Regions from separate parts of the Enterobacter sp. UPMP2060 genome, predicted to be linked through region 2. Evidence: predicted binding sites of a transcription regulator. Region 2 holds the regulator's gene; each other region holds the start of a gene.
What was found. Region 2 encodes PurR, which represses purine synthesis genes. Its sites were predicted from a motif close to CANGCAAACGTTTGCNTG; they were not measured.

Region 1 (3,307 bases), on a different contig from region 2:
CGCGCAGACGCTACACCCCATCGCGGGGCAGGGGTTCAACCTTGGCCTGCGGGATGTTATGAGCCTGGCGGAAACCCTGTCTCAGGCATGGGGCGAACAAAAAGACTGTGGCGCTTATTCGGTGCTCAGCCATTACCAGAAGCGCCGCCAGGCGGATAAAGAGGCGACGATTGGCGTCACCGACGGCTTAGTCCATCTTTTTGCCAATCGCTGGGCACCGCTGGTTGCGGGTCGCAACCTCGGGCTAATGGCGATGGAATTATTCATTCCGGCACGTGACGTGCTGGCGCAGCGGACTCTTGGTTGGGTCGCGCGTTAAGGAGTTATCACCGTGCAAAATGTTGATGTCGCCATCGTTGGCGGCGGTATGGTCGGACTGGCTCTGGCCTGTGGTTTACAGGGCAGCGGCCTGCGCGTGGCGGTGCTGGAGCAAAAGCAGCCTCAGCCCGTTGCACCAGATGCCCCGCCGGAACTCCGCGTCTCGGCGATCAATGCCGCCAGCGAGAAATTGCTGACGCACCTTGGCGTCTGGGCAGATATTGTGGCGCAGCGCGCCAGCTGCTATCACGGCATGGAAGTGTGGGATAAAGACAGCTTTGGTCATATTGCTTTTGATGATGAAAGCATGGGTTACAGCCATCTGGGTCATATCGTCGAAAACGCGGTGATCCACCACGCGCTGTGGCAGAAAGCGCAGCAGTGCAGCGACGTGACGCTGATTGCGCCTGCGCAGATCCAGCAGGTGGCGTGGGGTGAAAACGAGGCGTTTATCACCTTACAGAGCGGCGACATGCTGACCGCGCGTCTGGTGGTCGGTGCTGACGGTGCGAACTCCTGGCTGCGGAATAAAGCCGATATCCCGCTGACCTTCTGGGACTATCGTCATCACGCTCTGGTGGCGACGATCCGTACCGAGGAGCCGCACGGCGGCGTGGCGCGGCAGATTTTCCACAACGACGGCATTCTGGCGTTCCTGCCGCTTGCCGATCCGCACCTGTGCTCGATTGTCTGGTCCCTGGTGCCTGAAAAAGCCCAGCTGATGCAGGAGGCGACGCCGGATGCCTTTAACCAGGCGCTGTGCATGGCGTTTGATAACCGCCTTGGCTTGTGCACCCTTGAAAGCGAGCGGCAGGTGTTCCCGTTAACCGGCCGCTACGCGCGTCAGTTTGCCGCGCACCGTCTGGCGCTGGTGGGGGATGCGGCTCATACCATTCATCCGCTGGCCGGGCAGGGCGTCAACCTTGGCTTTATGGACGCGGCGGAGCTGGTTGAGGAACTGCGTCGCCTGCATCGCGAAGGCAAAGATATCGGTCAGCATCTTTACCTGCGTCGCTACGAGCGCAGCCGCAAGCACAGTGCGGCGATGATGCTGGCGGGCATGCAGGGCTTCCGCGAGCTGTTTGCCGGCGCAAATCCGGCGAAAAAACTGCTGCGCGATATTGGTCTTAAACTGGCCGATACGCTTCCTGGCGTCAAACCTCAACTCCTCCGTCAGGCGATGGGTCTTAACGACCTGCCGGACTGGCTACGTTAATTTAGACCCCTGTCACACTTTATTTTCCCGGCCTCTGCGCCGGGGAAATTCCCTCGTTTGAAATATTCTAATTTCACGTCATTTTTCGCATTAGAAAATCTAATCTACGGGATTTTATGTTACGGAAATTCGGCCCGTTTTTCCGCATGAAATATCACCATGTGCTAAATCCTGTTAGATCATTGTTAATTTTGTGTGGGGTTAATCGCATTTTTCCAGTGAATAACTCTGTAGGCTTTTTAGCATTTTTTGGTCATAAGCTAATGTGATGACCCGTTTTACCTTATGGTTAACCGCCGGTTTCGGTGGTAAGTTCGGGTAAAAGAGAACGTTTGCGTCGGCGCCAGGTGACGGGGCCGATACCGGGTTTCACGGTGAATTTTTCAACGAGGACAAGATGGCTCAACAGACTCCTTTGTACGAACAACACGTGTTATGCGGCGCCCGCATGGTGGACTTCCATGGCTGGATGATGCCGCTGCACTACGGCTCGCAGATTGATGAGCACCACGCGGTGCGCACCGATGCCGGTATGTTCGACGTGTCCCACATGACGATTGTCGATCTGCGCGGTAGCCGCACCCGGGAGTTTTTGCGTTATCTGCTGGCAAACGACGTCGCCAAACTGAAAACGCCGGGTAAAGCGCTCTATACCGGCATGCTGAACGCCTCGGGCGGCGTGATTGATGACCTTATCGTCTATTACTTCACTGAAGATTTCTTCCGCCTCGTTGTCAACTCCGCCACCCGCGAAAAAGACCTCTCCTGGATCACCCAACACGCCGAACCTTATGCCATCGACATCACCGTCCGTGACGATCTGTCGCTGATCGCCGTGCAGGGGCCGAACGCGCAGGCGAAAGCCGCATCTCTGTTTAACGACGAGCAGCGCAAAGCAACCGAAGGCATGAAGCCGTTCTTCGGCGTGCAGGCGGGCGATCTGTTTATCGCCACCACCGGCTACACCGGTGAAGCGGGCTACGAAATTGCGATGCCGAACGAGAAGGCCGCTGATTTCTGGTGCGCGCTGGTGGAAGCGGGCGTGAAGCCTGCGGGTCTGGGCGCGCGCGATACGCTGCGTCTGGAAGCGGGGATGAACCTCTACGGTCAGGAGATGGATGAAGGCGTTTCTCCGCTGGCCGCCAACATGGGCTGGACCATCGCATGGGAACCGGCTGACCGTGACTTTATTGGCCGTGAAGCGCTGGAGATGCAGCGTGAGAAGGGCACTGAACAGCTGGTGGGTCTGGTGATGACCGAGAAGGGCGTGCTGCGCGGTGAACTGCCGGTGCGCTTTACCGATGCCGACGGCAATCCTCGCGAAGGCGTGATCACCAGCGGTACCTTCTCCCCGACGCTGGGCTACAGTATTGCACTGGCACGCGTGCCGGCGGGCATTGGCGAAACGGCGGTGGTGCAAATCCGCAACCGCGAAATGCCGGTCAACGTGACCAAACCGATTTTTGTTCGCGCCGGTAAGCCGGTCGCCTAATCATTTTTATCAGGAGAACTTCAATGAGCAATGTGCCAGCAGAACTGAAATACAGCAAAGAACACGAGTGGCTGCGCAAAGAGGCGGACGGCACTTACACCGTAGGGATCACCGAGCACGCGCAAGAGCTGCTGGGCGACATGGTGTTTGTTGACCTGCCTGACGTGGGCACGACCGTTAGCGCGGGCGACGACTGCGCCGTGGCGGAGTCCGTAAAAGCGGCTTCTGATATCTACGCTCCTGTAAGCGGCGAAATCGTTGCCGTCAACGACGCGCTGAGC
Region 2 (3,307 bases):
AGGAGCTGCACCGCGTCCCTTCGGCAATCAGCTACACGGTGCGCCAGCTGGAGGAGTGGCTGGCGGTTCCGCTGTTTGAACGGCGGCATCGTGATGTGGAATTAACGCCCGCAGGCGCGTGGTTTTTGAAGGAAGGGCGTTCTGTTATCAAAAAAATGCAGATCACCCGCGAACAGTGTCAGCAGATCGCTAACGGCTGGCGGGGACACCTTTCCATCGCGGTGGATAATATCGTTAAGCCGGAACGCACCCGGCAGATGATCGTCGATTTCTACCGTCATTTTTCTGACGTCGAGCTGCGGGTCTCGCAGGAGGTGTTTAACGGCGTCTGGGATGCGCTGGCGGACGGCAGGGCAGAGATGGCGATTGGGGCCACGCAGGCGATCCCGGTCGGGGGACGTTACGCTTTTCGCGATATGGGGATGCTGAGCTGGAAATGCGTGGTGGCAAGCGATCATCCGCTGGCGGCGATGGAAGGGCCGCTCAGCGATGACACGCTGCGCAACTGGCCGTCGCTGGTGCTGGAGGATACGTCCCGTTCATTGCCCAAGCGTATCACCTGGCTTCTGGACAACCAGCGGCGGGTGGTGGCCCCTGACTGGGAATCGTCGGCGACGTGCCTCAGCGCCGGGCTGTGCGTCGCGATGGTGCCCGTTCATTTCGCGCGTCCGCGCATCGATACCGGAGAGTGGGTTGAGCTGACGCTGGAGAATCCGTTCCCGGATGCGGCCTGCTGCCTCACCTGGCAGCAAAATGACGTCTCGCCTGCGATGGCCTGGCTGCTGGATTATCTGGGAGACAGCGAAACGCTGAACCGGGAATGGTTACGGGAGCCAGCATAGCTGGCCCCGTAAAGCGATTAACGACGGTAGTCGCGGAACGGACCATCCGCAACGGAACGGCGTTCGATAAGACGCGGGTGAACTTCAATAGACTGCGACTCTTCGCGCTTGTTGACGATCCTGTCCATCAGCATATTGAAGGCCGTTTCGCCCAGCGAATCTTTCGGCTGGTGAATGGTGGTCAGCGCCGGGGTGAAGAAACGCGCGTTACGCACGTTGTCATAGCCGATCACGGAAATATCCTGCGGTACGCGCAGGCCCAGCTCGTCGGCAGCGCAGAGCGCGCCCATGGCCATGATGTCGCCCCCGCAGAACACGGCGGTCGGACGGTGCGGCTGGGAGACGATCTGCTGCATCGCGCGGTAGCCCGATTCCGGCTCAAAGTCGCCCTGCACAATCCAGTTTTCCGGCACGTTGATCAACGCTTCTTCCATCGCTTTCATAAAACCGGCCAGACGGCCCGCGCCGGTGTTGCGCTCCAGCGGACCGGGGATCACGCCAATCTCGCGGTGACCGCGTTCGATCAGATAACGACCGGCCATATAGCCGCCTTCAAAGGCGTTATCGATAACGGAATCGGTAAAGTCTGCGCGCGCTTCGCCCCAATCCATCACCACCATCGGAATATGGCGATACTCTTCCAGCATCGACAACACGGATTCCGGGTACTCGGAACACATCACCAGCAGGCCATCAACGCGCTTTTGCGCCATCATCGACAGGTAGGCGCGCTGTTTTTCAATGCTGTTCCACGCGTTGCCCAGAATCAGGGTATAGCCTTTCTGGAAGCAGTTCTTTTCGACCGCTTCAATGATCTCGGCAAAATAGGCCGCTTCACTGCTGGTCGCCAGCAATCCAATGGACTTGGTGTGATTAACCTTGAGGCTACGCGCAACCGCACTTGGCGAATAGTGCAGCTCTTTGATCGCTGCCCAGACGGCGTTGCGCGTCTCTTCCGCCACAAAGCGGGTTTTGTTAATTACATGTGATACGGTTGTAGTGGAAACGTTTGCGCGTTTTGCTACGTCTTTAATTGTTGCCATTAAATGTCACTCCAGACCATATCCTAAGCTCCTGAAAAACTTGAAGGTAAACGTTTGCCTTCTCTCACCCTTATCTCGCAATCTTGAATTGCGGCACGCCGGGAAAACGACACGGGACGTCAGGAGGGGGTCAATGGCCGGTACGCTAATAAATTTAGCGTGGAATTTTGTCCTATCTTGATGAAAAGGGGAAGAGGTAAAGTGGTTATCAGTATAAATCCAGGAAGATTTTTGACGTAATCTGTGCAAAAATGAGCAAGCTCACTTTTCGTGTGGGGATTAAAAGGAGAAAAATTGATGAGTTCCGATCTTAAGTTTTCGCTGTTCACCACCATTGTTGTGCTGGCTCTGATTGTTGCGGCCGGTCTGACGGCTGCGCTGCACTGATTTACGCGGAGGGAGAGCCTTCTCCCTCCCGACTCCCCGGATTGTTACTTCTCTGGCAAAAATCTTTTGCCATTTTGTTAACTTCTCATTTTTTGTGATTGATGTTATGCTTTCTGCTTCTTTGTTCTGTGTCACCACATGACACGGCATCCGGAGTTGACGCATGAAAATCAATTTTCCCCTGCTGGCCCTGGCGATTGGCGCTTTTGGGATTGGCACCACTGAATTCTCCCCAATGGGGTTACTTCCTGTTATTGCCCGGGGCGTAGATGTCTCTATCCCTGCGGCAGGGATGTTAATCAGCGCCTACGCTATCGGCGTGATGGTAGGGGCGCCGCTGATGACCCTTCTTCTTTCGCACCGCGCGCGCCGCAATGCGCTGATTTTCCTGATGGCGATTTTCACCCTGGGCAACGTGCTTTCGGCCATTTCGCCGGACTACACCACATTGATGCTGTCGCGCATTCTGACCAGCCTTAACCACGGCGCGTTCTTTGGGCTGGGGTCGGTCGTGGCTGCCAGCGTGGTGCCAAAACACAAGCAGGCGAGCGCCGTGGCAACCATGTTTATGGGGCTGACGATTGCCAATATCGGCGGGGTGCCTGCGGCAACCTGGCTGGGAGAAGCGATCGGCTGGCGTATGTCTTTCCTGGCGACGGCCGGGCTGGGCGTGGTTGCAATGGTGGCGCTGTTCTTCTCCCTGCCGAAAGGCAATGCCGGAGAACGTCCGGAAGTGCGTAAAGAGCTGGCGGTGCTGATGCGCCCGCAGGTGCTCTCCGCGCTGCTCACCACCGTGCTGGGGGCAGGGGCGATGTTTACCCTCTACACCTATATTTCACCGGTACTGCACGATATCACCCACGCAACGCCTCTCTTCGTTACCGCGATGCTGGTGCTGATTGGCGTGGGCTTCTCGATTGGCAACTATCTCGGCGGGAAATTTGCCGACCGTTCCGTGAGCGGGACGCTGAAGGGCTTCTTAACCCTGCTGATTGTCATCATGGTTGCCATTCCATGGCTGGCGCGTAATGAGTT
Region 3 (3,307 bases), on a different contig from region 2:
CTGTATTACGTTTTAAGACGACTTGATTTTAACGATCTGGCGAGAGAAAACTCTGATGAAAAACTGGAAAACAAGTGCAGAAGCAATCCTGACCACTGGCCCTGTCGTGCCGGTTATCGTGGTAAACAAGCTGGAGCACGCTGTACCGATGGCGAAAGCGCTGGTTGCGGGTGGCGTTCGCGTTCTGGAAGTGACCCTGCGCACCGCCTGCGCGATGGATGCTATCCGCGCTATCGCGAAAGAAGTGCCTGACGCCATCATCGGTGCGGGTACCGTTCTCAACGCGCAGCAGCTGGCGGAAGTGACCGAAGCGGGCGCGCAGTTCGCCATCAGCCCTGGCCTGACCGAGCCGCTGCTGAAAGCCGCCACCGAAGGTACCATTCCTCTGATCCCGGGCATCAGCACCGTCTCTGAACTGATGCTGGGCATGGACTACGGTCTGAAAGAGTTCAAATTCTTCCCGGCTGAAGCGAACGGCGGCACCAAAGCGCTGCAGGCGATTGCGGGTCCTTTCTCTCAGGTACGCTTCTGTCCGACGGGCGGTATCTCTCCTGCCAACTACCGTGACTACCTGGCGCTGAAAAGCGTGCTGTGCATCGGCGGTTCATGGCTGGTTCCGGCGGATGTGCTGGAAGCGGGCGACTGGGATCGCATCACCAAACTGGCTCGTGAAGCGGTTGAAGGCGCGAAGCAGTAAGCCACTCGCCGCATGAAAAACGGGCCTTACGGCCCGTTTTTTTATCCTGCAACCTTGACGCTCGCAGCGGCCGCTTTCGCTCTCGCCACGGCGTCGTCAACGTTATCCCCGGTGGCTAATGCCACGCCAAGACGGCGAGTTCCGTCGATCTCCGGCTTGCCGAACAGGCGTACCTGCAATCCTGCGCCCACCGCCCCGTCGACGTTATCAAACGTGACGTTCTGGCTGGTTAACTGCGGCAGGATCACCGCCGAGGCGGCAGGGCCATACTGACGAACACCGCCGACGGGCAGGCCGAGGAAGGCGCGCACGTGCAGGGCGAACTCGGAGAGATCCTGCGAAATCAGCGTGACCATGCCGGTGTCATGCGGGCGAGGGGAGACTTCGCTGAAAATCACCTCATCACCGCATACAAACAGCTCCACGCCGAACAGGCCATAGCCGCCCAGCGCCAGGACGGTTTTACGAGCGATCTCCTGAGCACGCTCCAGCGCCAGGGCGCTCATCTGCTGCGGCTGCCAGGATTCGCGGTAATCGCCATCTTCCTGACGGTGACCAATCGGGTCGCAGAAATGGACGCCGTCAACGGCGCTGACGGTCAGCAGGGTGATTTCGAAATCAAACTTCACGACGCCTTCGACGATCACGCGACCGGCTCCGGCACGGCCGCCCTGCTGGGCATAATCCCACGCGTTATCCAGGGTGCCGCTGTCGCGAATAAAGCTCTGTCCTTTTCCGGAGGAGCTCATCACCGGCTTAACGATGCACGGGTAGCCAATTTCCTCGACGGCCTGCAGAAACGCGGCCTTATCGCCAGCAAAACGGTAGCTCGAGGTGGGCAATCCCAGCTCTTCCGCCGCCAGGCGACGAATGCCTTCGCGGTTCATGGTCAGCTTTGCGGCTTTCGCACAGGGCACCACGCGCTGGCCTTCCTGCTCCAGGGCGATCAGCGTATCGGTGGCGATGGCCTCAATTTCCGGCACGACAAAATCGGGTTTTTCGCGCGTAATCAGTTCGCGAAGGGCATCGCCATCCAGCATGTTAATCACATAAGAACGATGGGCGACGTGCATGGCGGGTGCGTCGGCGTAACGGTCTACGGCAATAACTTCCACACCTAAACGCTGGCACTCAATGGCGACCTCTTTCCCCAGCTCGCCCGATCCCAACAGCATCACTCGCGTCGCCGCAGGTCGCAGCGCAGTTCCTAAACGAATCATAACAATCCCCCTGAAAAAGTTGCGCGCAGTATAAACGAAAACGTTTGCGTCTGTCTTGTGCACGGCTAAGCGAGGGGACAGAAATTTGCGCATCTTTAGCCCGACCAGACATTTCCTGACGCCTGCTCGCTTACGCTGTGAAACATGTTCACCGTTAAGTGAGGGAAACCATGTCTGGCTGGTTAAATCAATTGCAATCCCTGTTAGGGCAGAAAACATCGTCTGGCGAGCGGGACCTCAGCAAACTGCTGGTACCCGGGGCGCTCGGCGGGCTGGCAGGCCTGCTTGTCGCGAATAAATCCTCACGTAAGCTGCTGGCAAAGTATGGTACAGGCGCGCTGCTGGCCGGCGGCGGCGCCATCGCGGGCACCGTGCTGTGGGATAAATACAAGGACAGAATACGGACCGCGCACAGCGATGAACCGCATTACGGCGAGCACACCTCGCCGCTGGATCTGCGTACCGAACGGCTCATTCTTGCGCTGGTTTTTGCCGCGAAAAGCGACGGGCATATTGACGATAAGGAACGAGCGGCGATCGAGCAGCAGCTGCGCGAAGCCGGCGTTGAAGAGAAGGGAAGAGTGCTGGTGGCGCAGGCGATAGAACAGCCGCTCGAGCCGCAGCGTCTTGCCCAAAGTGTGAAAAATGAGGAAGAGGCGCTGGAGCTCTATTTCCTCAGCTGCGCAGCCATCGATATCGATCATTTTATGGAGCGGAGCTACCTTAACGCCCTGGGCGATGCGTTAAAGATCCCTCAGGACGTGCGCGAGGGCATTGAGCGGGATATCCGGGAGCAAAAACAGGCGTTACAGGGATAGTCGTCGCCGTCGCGACGCTGTTTCGCTTGCATCATGCGTGGGTTTTGCCAACCTTATAGGGTGTAAATCTTAAAAGAATGATGACATGCCACCGAAAGCCCGACGTACTCCTTATGCGATCACCACGCATGGCGATACGCGTATAGACAACTATTACTGGCTGCGGGACGATTCGCGCTCCCGGCCAGAGGTACTCGACTACCTGCACGAGGAAAACGACTATGGCCGCAAGGTCATGTCCAGCCAGCAGACGCTTCAGGACCAGCTCCTGAATGAAATGGTGCAGCGTATTCCCCAGCGCGATATCTCCGCGCCCTGGACCAAAAACGGCTATCGCTATCGCCATATTTACGAGCCCGGCAATGAGTATCCCATCTACCAGCGTCAGTCGGTGTTAAGCGCCGAATGGGATGAGTGGGATATTCTGCTGGATGCCAACCAGCGCGCCGCCCACAGCGAGTTTTATACCCTGGGCGGCATGTCCATTTCCCCTGACAACGCGGTGATGGCGCTGGCGGAGGATTATCTCTCCCGCCGCCAGTACGGCCTGCGGTTTCGCAATCTGGAGACCG
Region 4 (3,307 bases), on a different contig from region 2:
TGCCCTGGGTCGCGAAAGTGGGTGTGTTCCTCGCGGGGGCAGGCTTTTCCCTGGTCTTCCCGGCGCTGGGCGTGGTGGCGGTAAAAGCCGTGCCGCAGCAGAATCAGGGGGCGGCGCTGGCGACCTATACGGTGTTTATGGATATGTCTTTAGGCATTACCGGCCCGCTGGCGGGGCTGGTGATGGCCTGGGCAGGGGTTCCGGTGATCTATCTTGCCGCGGCGGGTCTGGTGGTGATTGCGCTGCTGCTGACGTGGCGGCTAAAAAAATGGCCCCCGGTGCAGGCACCGGAGGCCACGTCATCGTCGTGAAGCGTTACTGGATCACGATGGTGTTAATGATGTTTTCAGCAGCCGTCTGCGCTTTCTGCTGATCTTCCGCTGGCAGGGTGATCTGCAGGGTCAGCAGTTTGTTATCAACCTTGCCCAGCACCACAGAAGAGTAGGCGGTCTGGCCTTTTGCAGAGATGATGCTGTCGAGCTGTTGCAGCGTGTGGCCTTTCAGCTCGATGGATTTATTGGTCACGACCTGCAGCTGCGGGTCGCGGCCGCGCTGCTGATCTTCCAGACGTTTGGACAGGACGGCCAGGTCTTCGCTGGTGTCGTCGCCCACAATCACAATGACCGCTTTCTGCCCGGTTGCGTCGGAGTAAACGTGCATGTTATTCGCCTGGGTGCCCAGCTTGCCGCTCTGATCGGTCATATCGGCTGGCAGAGAGAAGCTGAGTTTGCCATCCATCAGATTCACCGGCTGGCCGGTCGCGTTGCTCTCTGCGGATGCGCCCTGAGCAGGCGTTTTCGTGTCGCTGTTATCACAGGCTGCAAGACCCACAACCAGCAGGCCAATCCCGACATATTTAACCAGATTGCGCATTGACTTCTTCCTTTCGATAAACGGCCATAACGGCTCATTCGCTCATCTTATCACAACTGATAAAGCGAACCCTTAACCAGCCTGCAATGCCGTGATTTCAGATTTATCTGCCAGTCTTTTCAGCAGCATATTGAGCAGCACGCCGTACATCGGCAGGAAGAACACAATGCTGATAAGGACCTTGAAGCAGTAGTCCACCAGCGCGATTTCCATCCAGTGTTCGGCCATGAACGCATCCGGGCTGCGCCAGAAGGCGATGAAGAAGAAGGCCAGCGTATCGCTCACGTTACCGAACAGCGTGGAGGCGGTTGGCGCCATCCACCAGCGATGATTCTGACGCAGGCGGTTAAACACATGCACGTCGAGGATCTGCCCCAGCGCGTAGGCCATAAAGCTTGCCGCGGCGATACGGGCAACAAACAGGTTGAAGTGGGTTAATGCCTCAAAGCCCTGCCAGCTTCCCATATAAAACAGTGACGAAACCACGTACGAGATGAACAGCGCCGGGAGCATGACCGAAAAAATAATACGGCGAGCCAGCGGTGCGCCAAAGATACGCACGGTCAAATCCGTCGCGAGGAAAATAAACGGGAAGCTGAATGCGCCCCAGGTGGTATGAAAACCAAAGATGGAGATTGGGAGCTGCACCAGATAGTTGCTGGAGGTGATCACCAGCAAATGGAAAAGCGAAAGCCAGAACAACGCTTTTACGCGCTGTGATTCAGAAAACGACGTCATATTGTGACCTTTTTATACGTTGGGGTGAGGGAACCCAATAAAAACCGCAGCATGATACTGCTTTGGCAGGACATTGCAATGGTTAGTTTTTACGCAATCGTTAACCTGGTTTGCATTGATCGCAACCGGGCGTAAACTACAGCCGTTTTTACCAGACCGAGAAGACCATGACCGACCTGTTTTCCAGCCCAGACCACACTCTTGATGCCCAGGGCCTTCGCTGCCCGGAACCGGTAATGATGGTACGCAAAACCGTGCGCAACATGCAGACCGGTGAAACGCTGTTGATTATTGCCGACGACCCGGCCACGACCCGCGATATTCCCGGTTTTTGTACCTTTATGGAGCATGAGCTGGTGGCACAGCAGACCGAAGCGCTGCCGTACCGGTATTTGATTCGTAAGGGTTAGATGGGCTGTCCTCTGCGGCCTGATGCCCTCACCCCGGCCCTCTCCCACGGGGAGAGGGAGAACGTCATCCTTTCATCCACGCGCGGATCCCGTCCAGGAACATCTGCGTTGCCATCATCACCAGAATCAGCCCCATCAGGCGCTCCAGCGCGTTCACCCCTTTCTCACCCAGCAGGCGCAGGAACAGCGACGACTGCAGCAGGATGATAAACGTCCCACCCCAGGCGATCAGCAGGGCAATCACCAGATGGCTCATCTGATTCGGATACTGGTGCGACAGAAGCATCAGCGTGGCCAGAATGGTCGGCCCGGCGACGAGTGGAATCGCCAGCGGCACGATAAACGGCTCTTCACCCGCAGGCAGGCCGCTGCTGCTGCCTTCCGCGCTTGGGAAAATCATCTTAATGGCAATCAGGAACAGAATAATCCCGCCGGAAATCGACACGGTTTCGGCGCGCAGGTTCAGGAACGCGAGAATTTTTTCACCGGCAAACAGGAAGATAAACATCACCAGCAGGGCGATGAGCAGCTCGCGGATCATGATCGCGCGGCGGCGCTTCGGCTCGGTGTGCTTCAGCACCGACATGAAGATAGGCAGGTTTCCCAGTGGATCCATAATCAGGATCAATAAAACCGCCGCGGAAATGATTTCACTCATCTTTAAATTATCCCTGATACTTAGTAGTGTTATTCCGATGATTAGCGCTTTTTCTGATTGCCGGGCAATCATCGATTAATTTCGCTTGCGACTTTGGCAGCATTTTGTAATGTGAAGCATATCCCAGTTCAATACTGGCTTGCACAATCAGCACACACCCTCAGCAGGAAAAAAATGCTATGAAAAACGTTGGTTTTATCGGCTGGCGCGGTATGGTCGGCTCTGTACTCATGCAACGCATGGTTGAAGAGCGCGATTTCGACGCTATCCGCCCGGTCTTCTTCTCCACTTCCCAGCTCGGCCAGGCTGCTCCGTCCTTTGGTGGTACCACAGGCACGTTGCAGGATGCTTACGATCTGGAAGCGCTGAAGGCACTCGACATTATTGTGACGTGCCAGGGCGGCGATTATACCAACGAAATCTATCCAAAGCTGCGTGAAAGCGGCTGGCAGGGCTACTGGATTGACGCGGCCTCTTCGCTGCGCATGAAAGACGATGCCATCATCATTCTCGACCCGGTGAACCAGGGCGTCATCACCGACGGCCTGAACAACGGCGTGAAAACCTTTGTCGGCGGTAACTGCACCGTCAGCCTGATGCTGATGTCCCTCGGCGGCCTGTTCGCGCA

Region 1: a site for PurR is predicted at 1,856-1,873, ahead of gcvT (glycine cleavage system aminomethyltransferase GcvT). Genes of this name have one in related genera too.
Region 3: a site for PurR is predicted at 1,951-1,968, ahead of purT (formate-dependent phosphoribosylglycinamide formyltransferase). Genes of this name have one in related genera too.
Region 4: a site for PurR is predicted at 1,702-1,719, ahead of tusA (sulfurtransferase TusA). Genes of this name have one in related genera too.

The regions. Positions count from the first base shown of each region.
Region 1 covers NZ_JBSKJQ010000009.1:145,132-148,438, forward strand. Annotated here, with positions in the region: gene ubiH (2-octaprenyl-6-methoxyphenyl hydroxylase) at 1-319, shown strand, start outside; gene ubiI (FAD-dependent 2-octaprenylphenol hydroxylase) at 332-1,534, shown strand; gene gcvT (glycine cleavage system aminomethyltransferase GcvT) at 1,932-3,026, shown strand; gene gcvH (glycine cleavage system protein GcvH) at 3,050-3,307, shown strand, end outside.
Region 2 covers NZ_JBSKJQ010000001.1:753,220-756,526, forward strand. Annotated here, with positions in the region: gene punR (DNA-binding transcriptional activator PunR) at 1-842, shown strand, start outside; gene purR (HTH-type transcriptional repressor PurR) at 860-1,885, opposite strand; gene cydH (cytochrome bd-I oxidase subunit CydH) at 2,183-2,272, shown strand; gene ACWKXN_RS03740 (MFS transporter) at 2,436-3,307, shown strand, end outside.
Region 3 covers NZ_JBSKJQ010000002.1:713,456-716,762, forward strand. Annotated here, with positions in the region: gene edd (phosphogluconate dehydratase) at 1-16, shown strand, start outside; gene kdgA (bifunctional 4-hydroxy-2-oxoglutarate aldolase/2-dehydro-3-deoxy-phosphogluconate aldolase) at 56-697, shown strand; gene purT (formate-dependent phosphoribosylglycinamide formyltransferase) at 739-1,917, opposite strand; gene ACWKXN_RS08830 (tellurite resistance TerB family protein) at 2,088-2,735, shown strand; gene ptrB (oligopeptidase B) at 2,821-3,307, shown strand, end outside.
Region 4 covers NZ_JBSKJQ010000008.1:83,573-86,879, reverse strand. Annotated here, with positions in the region: gene ACWKXN_RS16205 (MFS transporter) at 1-311, shown strand, start outside; gene ACWKXN_RS16200 (DcrB family lipoprotein) at 316-873, opposite strand; gene ACWKXN_RS16195 (7-cyano-7-deazaguanine/7-aminomethyl-7-deazaguanine transporter) at 946-1,611, opposite strand; gene tusA (sulfurtransferase TusA) at 1,779-2,021, shown strand; gene yhgN (NAAT family transporter YhgN) at 2,086-2,679, opposite strand; gene asd (aspartate-semialdehyde dehydrogenase) at 2,859-3,307, shown strand, end outside.